2 linked regions of the Collimonas fungivorans Ter331 genome follow. The protein of the gene in region 1 interacts with the protein of each later gene in a pairwise test. Links are inferred from orthologs where the notes say so. Each region holds a gene or a part of one and is shown in the gene's direction. Other genes may lie near its edges.

Region 1 (3,164 bases):
TGCCAGCCGGATCGCGGTTACTTCGTCCGGCGTATCGGCGCTGATGGTGTTGTCGCAGCTGATCATCAATCCCGGAGACCGCGTGGTGGCGGTGACGCCGCTGTGGCCGAATGTCGCCGAGATCCCGAAAATCCTCGGCGGCGACGTTGTGCGGGTGGCGCTGCAGTTCGGCCAGACCTGGGAACTCGATTTGCAGCTGCTGCTGGACGCCCTGACTCCGGGCACCCGCGCCGTCCTGCTGAATTCGCCCAACAATCCGACCGGCTGGGTCATGCCGCGCGAACAGCAGGAAATCGTGCTGGCGCATTGCCGCCGGCACGGTATCTGGATTGTCGCCGACGATGTCTATGAACGGCTGGTATACACCGAGCGGGCCGACGCGCCGCAGTGCGCGCCGTCCTTCCTGGATATCGCAGATGCCGATGACCGGCTGATTTCTTCCAACAGCTTTTCCAAGTCCTGGCTGATGACCGGCTGGCGACTGGGCTGGCTGGTGGCGCCGCCGACCTTGATGACGGACATCGGCAAGCTGATCGAGTACAACACTTCCTGCGCGCCCGGCTTTGTGCAGCGCGCCGGCGTCGTTGCCATCGAGCGCGGCGACGAAATCATCGGCAGCACGGTGGCCCGTTATCGCGCGGCGCGCGATTTCCTGTACCAGCGCCTGAACGCCTTGCCGGGAATTACCGCGCCGCGGCCTAAAGGTGCGATGTACCTGTTCTTCCGCGTCGACGGCGTCGACGACAGCCTGGCGCTGTGCAAGCAGCTGGTGCGCGACGCCGGCCTCGGCCTGGCGCCCGGCAATGCCTTCGGCCCGGAAGGCGAAGGCTGCGTGCGCTGGTGTTTCGCCAGTTCGCTGGAGCGCCTGGAAGATGGCGTGCAGCGGCTGGAGCGTTTTCTTCTGGCCTGATCCGGCGACTGTTTCATCGGCCGGAATCGCCTGTCCGGCCGCCTCCCCGATAATCCAATTGCTGTTTTGGCAAGCAGAGCAACGGCCTTGTTTTTTTGCGGGATCTGGTGCTATCATCGAAGCGCGCAAACGTTTGCGCATTCAAAATGGCGGCATGCCGATCCGACGGACCTGCTGCTCAACAACAAATTTCAGGAGACTTTTGATGAATACCCGTATCCGCCTCAAGCTGATTGCCGCCACCATCCTGGTCTGCGCCTTGCCGTCTTTGCCAGCCATGGCGCAGACCGCCGCCAAACCGAAGGTTGCACTGGTGATGAAGTCGCTCGCCAATGAATTTTTCCTGACCATGGAAAACGGCGCCAAGGAACACCAGAAGGCGCACGCAGCGCAATATGACCTGATCGCCAATGGCATCAAGGACGAAACCGATACCTCCAACCAGATCAAGATCGTCGAACAGATGATCGTTTCCAAGGTCAACGGCCTGGTGATCGCTCCCGCCGACTCCAAGGCGCTGGTGCCTGTCATCAAGAAGGCGATCGACGCCGGCATCATCGTGGTCAATATCGACAACAAGCTGGATGATGCAGCACTCAAGGAAAAAGGCATTACAGTGCCGTTCGTCGGTCCGGATAACCGCCTGGGCGCCAAGCTGGTCGGCGACTATCTTGCCAAGCAGATCAAAACTGGCGACAAGGTTGGCATCATTGAAGGCGTCTCGACAACCTTCAATGCACAACAACGCACGCTGGGCTTCCAGGATGCCATGAAGACCGCCGGCGCCAATGTGGTTGCCGTGCAGTCCGGCCAATGGGAAATGGCACCGGGCAACCAGATCGCCGCCGCCATGCTGAATGCGCATCCGGACATCAAGGCATTGTTGGCCGGTAACGACAACATGGCCCTGGGCGCGGTCGCTGCGGTCAAGGCTGCCGGCAAGACCGGCAAGGTGCTGGTGGTCGGCTACGACAACATCAACGCCATCAAGCCGATGCTGAAAGACGGCCGCGTCCTGGCAACCGCCGACCAGTTCGCTTCGCAGCAAGCGGTGTTCGGCATCGAGACGGTATTGAAGGCGATTACCGACAAGAAAGCCCAGAACACCCTCGGCGGCACTGTTGAAACCAAGGTCGCGCTGGTGACCAAAGACAGCAAGTAATCAACCTGCATGCGGGGCAAGGGAATACTTTGCCTTGCTCCGCCAAGCATAACTGCAGCTGTCACTGCTGGAGTACAGAATGTCCAATGAATCCATGGCGGCGGCGCGTTCCGACGGGCGCGCCGCTGCATCCGCAGTTCCCTTGTTAAGTCTGAGCGGCATCGGCAAGACCTATGTCGAACCGGTCTTGAGCGATGTCACGATCAGTATCAGTCCGGGCCAGATCCTGGCGCTGACCGGCGAAAACGGCGCCGGCAAAAGCACGTTGTCGAAAATCGTCTGCGGCCTGGTCGACGCCACCACTGGCGGCATGCAGCTCGACGGCCAGCCGTACCGGCCAGGTTCGCGCAAGGAAGCCGAACATCTCGGCATCCGCATGGTGATGCAGGAACTGAACCTGATCCCGACCCTGAGCATCGCCGAAAACCTGTATTTTAACCAGCTGCCGCACCGCTTCGGCTGGATCGACAAAGCCAGGCTGGCGGAGGACACGCGGATCCAGATGGCGGCGGTAGGGTTGACCGATCTCGATCCCTGGACGCCGGTCGGCGAACTGGGCGTGGGCCACCAGCAGATGGTGGAAATCGCCCGCAACCTGATCGGCAGCTGCCGTTTGCTGGTGCTGGACGAACCGACCGCGATGCTGACCAACCGCGAAGTCGAGCTGCTGTTCACGCAGATTGCGCGGCTGCAGTCGGAAGGCGTCGCCATCATCTATATCTCGCATCGGCTGGAAGAGCTGAAGCGCGTGGCCGACCGTATCGCGGTGCTGCGCGACGGCCAGCTGGTGTGCGACGACGCCATCGGCGGCTACAGCACCGAAGCGCTGGTGCAACTGATGGTCGGCCGCGCCGCCGAAGCCGAGCTCGATCTTGGCCATCGCACTATCGGCGCACCCTTGCTGCGCGTGCGCAATATCGGACGCGGCAAGGTGGTTGCGCCTACTTCATTCGATCTGCGCGCCGGCGAAATCCTTGGCGTCGCCGGCCTGATCGGCTCCGGCCGTACCGAATTGCTGCGCCTGATTTTCGGCGCCGATCGTGCCGACCAGGGCGAGGTATTCATCGGCGATCAAACCCAGGCGGCCAAAAT
Region 2 (3,764 bases), 990 kb from region 1 along the record:
GCAATATCGCGACCTTGGTCGAGGCCGGCAAGAAATATGGCTTCCAGGTCGAGACTTTGCCGACCGTGATGAACGACGGCGCGCGGGTATCCTCATCGGCGGTGCGGGCTGCGCTGGCGGCTGGCGATTTCAGCCATGCGCGAGCCTTGCTGGGCCATCCGTACTCGATCTCGGGCCACGTAGTGCACGGCAAAAAGCTGGGCCGCACCATCGGTTTCCCGACCCTGAACCTGCGCGTCAACCATAAGCTGCCGGCGCTGTCCGGCATCTTTGTGGTCAATGTCCACGGCCTGGCCGAACAGCCTTTGCCGGCAGTCGCCAGCATCGGCATCCGCCCCACCGTGGACGACAGCGGTCGAGTGCTGCTGGAGAGTTATATCCTCGACTTTGCCGGCGATTGCTACGGCAAGCTGATACAGGTCGAGTTTTTGCAGAAACTGCGCGACGAAGAGAAATATGTCGACCTGCCGACCCTGACTGCCGCGATTACGCGCGATGTCGGCAATGCGCGCGCGTATTTCCGCCAGCACGGCCAGCACGATATGTCGGCAGTTTCGGCCACTGACCGAATTTGACGCTGTCGCAACTCCTCGGCCTTGCCCGCATTTATGTTGGCCCCACAGAATTCCACTGAAGAAAATTATGTCCGACCAGACCAGCAAACCAGAAAACGATAAACCTGCGAAACCGCAAAGTAAATTGCAAAATAAACCGCAGAGCAAATACCCGGTCAACATGACCGAGACGCCCTTCCCCATGCGCGGCGACCTCGCCAAGCGCGAGCCGCAATGGGTCAAGCAATGGCAGGAAAAGAAAGTCTACGAACGGATCCGCAAAGCCTCCAAGGGCCGCCCGAAATTCATCCTGCATGACGGCCCGCCGTACGCCAACGGCGAGATCCACCTGGGCCACGCCGTCAACAAGATCCTCAAGGACATGATCGTCAAGGCCCGCAACATGGCCGGCTTCGATGCGCCTTATGTGCCGGGCTGGGATTGCCACGGCATGCCGATCGAGATCCAGATCGAAAAGAAATACGGCAAGAACCTGCCGGTGGCTGAAGTGCAGTCGAAAGCGCGCGCTTACGCCAACGAACAGATCGACCTGCAGCGCAAAGACTTCATCCGCCTCGGCGTGCTGGGCGAATGGGACAACCCCTACCTGACCATGGCCTTCGGCAATGAAGCCGACGAACTGCGCGCGCTCGGTGCCATCCTGGAAAAGGGTTATGTCTATCGCGGCCTGAAACCGGTCAACTGGTGCTTCGATTGCGGTTCGGCCCTGGCCGAGGCGGAAGTCGAATACCAGGACAAGCGCGACCCGTCGATCGACGTCGGCTTCCCGTTTGCCGAGCCGGACAAGATCGCCGCCGCGTTCGGCCTGGCGTCGCTGCCGGCCGGCCAAGGTTATGTCGTGATCTGGACCACCACGCCGTGGACCATCCCGTCCAACCAGGCCCTCAACGTCCATCCGGAAGTCGACTACGCGCTGGTGCAGACCACGCGCAACGGCGCGCCGCTGCTGCTGATCCTGGCGCAGGACCTGGTGGAAGACTCGCTGCAGCGTTTCGGCCTCGAAGGCAAGGTCATCGCCAGCTGCAAAGGCGAAGCGCTGGCGCTGATCAATTTCAAGCATCCGCTGGCCGCCAGCGATCCCGGCTACAACCGCCTGTCGCCGGTCTACCTGGGCGACTACGTCACCACCGACAGCGGCACCGGCATCGTGCACTCTGCGCCAGCCTACGGCATCGAAGACTTCATCTCCTGCAAAGCGCATGGCATGAAGGACGACGACATCATCAGCCCGGTCATGGGCGACGGCAAGTTCGCGTCCTGGCTGCCGTTCTTTGCCGGCATGACCATCTGGGAAGCATCCAAGCCGATCTGCGCCAAGCTGGAAGAAGCCGGCGCGCTGTTCAAGCTGGTCATGTTCGACCACAGCTACATGCACTGCTGGCGCCACAAGACGCCGATCATCTACCGCGCCACTTCGCAGTGGTTCGCCAGCATGGACAACTTGCCGAAGGACGGCCAGCCGAGCCTGCGCGCAACCGCCCTGCAAGCGATTGAAGAAACCGCATTTTTCCCTGCCTGGGGCAAGGCGCGCCTGCACGGCATGATCGCCAACCGCCCCGACTGGACCCTATCGCGCCAACGCCAGTGGGGCGTGCCGATGGCGTTCTTCGTGCACAAGGAAAGCGGCCAGCTGCATCCGCGCACGCCGGAGCTGCTGGAACAGATCGCGCAGCGCGTCGAGCAAAGCGGGATCGAAGCCTGGCAGGCGCTGGACCCGAAGGAATTGCTGGGCGACGACGCCGTCAACTACCTCAAGAACAAGGACACGCTGGATGTCTGGTTCGACTCCGGCTCTACCCACCAGACGGTATTGCGCGGTTCGCACGCCAGCCAGCTGCAGTTCCCGGCCGACCTCTACCTGGAAGGTTCGGACCAGCATCGCGGCTGGTTCCACTCGTCGCTGCTGACTTCCTCCATGCTGAATGGCCGTGCGCCGTATAACGCGCTGCTGACGCACGGTTTCGTGGTCGACGGCGAAGGCCGCAAGATGTCGAAGTCGCTGAAGAACGGCGTCGAACCGCAAAAGGTAGCGGATTCGCTGGGCGCGGAAATCCTGCGCCTGTGGGTGGCTGCCAGCGACTACTCAGGCGAGATCACCATCTCCGACGAAATCCTGAAACGCGTCACCGAATCGTATCGCCGCATCCGCAATACCTTGCGCTTCCTGCTGGCCAACACCTCCGACTTCGATCCGTTGAAGGACGCGGTGCCGATCGCCGACCTGCTGGAAATCGACCGCTATGCGATCGCCAGCATGGCGCAGTTGCAAGCCGACATCCTGCAGCACTACGAGACTTACGAATTCCATCCGGTGATCTCGAAGCTGCAGATGTACTGCTCGGAAGACCTGGGCGGCTTCTACCTCGACATCCTGAAAGACCGCCTGTACACCAGCGGCGTCAGTTCGCCGGCGCGCCGTTCCGCGCAGACCGCGATCTGGCACATCACCCAGGCCTTGCTGCGGGTGATGGCGCCGACGCTGTCGTTCACGGCGGAAGAAGCCTGGTCGTTCTTCGCCAGCCCGGAAGCGTTTGCCGCCAGCGATGAAACCATTTTCACCCAGACCTATTACACGCTGCCGGAAATCGACGGCGCTGCCGCCCTGATCGATAAATTCAGCGCGCTGCGTGCGGTGCGCGCCGACGTCACCAAGCAGCTGGAAGAAGTGCGGGTCGCGGGTGGCATCGGTTCTTCGCTGCAGGCGGAAGTCGAAATCAAGGCGGCGCCGGCCAAGCATGCGCTGCTCAGCAGCCTGGGCGACGACCTGAAGTTTGTCTTGATCACTTCCAGCGCAACGGTATCGGAAGTGGCGACCGAAGCAGAAGAAACGATCGTGGTGACGCCGTCGGCGCAGCAGAAATGCGAACGCTGCTGGCATTACCGGGCCGACGTCGGCAGCCACCCGGAACATCCGGGCCTGTGCGGACGCTGTGTCGCCAACCTGTTCGGCGACGGCGAAGACCGGCATTTTGCGTAGGGTGGGCACGCCGTGCCCACGCGTGACAGCGATAGCCGGAGTATTGGCCCATTCGGTACTGAAATAGACATATACGTAGAGTGAATTCCTGCGTGGGCACGATGTGCCCACCCTACAACCAACTTATCTTAATATGGCCACCAAAAAACGTTCCTCGTCATCTTCTTCCAACTACGGCCTGGCGCCATGGCTGGCGATCGCCGCACTGGTGC

What was found.
Region 2: the proteins of CFU_RS21345 (region 1) and ileS interact in binary tests that used the Escherichia coli proteins (3 or more experiments, as listed by UniProt). The link is inferred for Collimonas fungivorans Ter331 from one-to-one orthologs.

The regions. Positions count from the first base shown.
Region 1 is NC_015856.1:4,799,927-4,803,090, reverse strand. The notes cover bases 248-3,093. They hold CFU_RS21345 (sugar ABC transporter substrate-binding protein), read left to right. Parts: upstream 248-1,115; coding sequence 1,116-2,072; downstream 2,073-3,093. Other genes in these bases: CFU_RS21340 (sugar ABC transporter ATP-binding protein), read left to right, coding at 2,152-3,093; CFU_RS21350 (pyridoxal phosphate-dependent aminotransferase), read left to right, coding at 248-910. Outside these bases: more of CFU_RS21350, read left to right, coding at 1-247; more of CFU_RS21340, read left to right, coding at 3,094-3,164. UniProt on the Escherichia coli protein: Part of the ABC transporter complex RbsABC involved in ribose import. Binds ribose. Also serves as the primary chemoreceptor for chemotaxis.
Region 2 is NC_015856.1:3,812,398-3,816,161, forward strand. What follows is about bases 307-3,752. They hold ileS (isoleucine--tRNA ligase), read left to right. Parts: upstream 307-642; coding sequence 643-3,552; downstream 3,553-3,752. Other genes in these bases: CFU_RS16820 (bifunctional riboflavin kinase/FAD synthetase), read left to right, coding at 307-575; lspA (signal peptidase II), read left to right, coding at 3,686-3,752. Outside these bases: more of CFU_RS16820, read left to right, coding at 1-306; more of lspA, read left to right, coding at 3,753-3,764. UniProt on the Escherichia coli protein: Catalyzes the attachment of isoleucine to tRNA(Ile). As IleRS can inadvertently accommodate and process structurally similar amino acids such as valine, to avoid such errors it has two additional distinct tRNA(Ile)-dependent editing activities.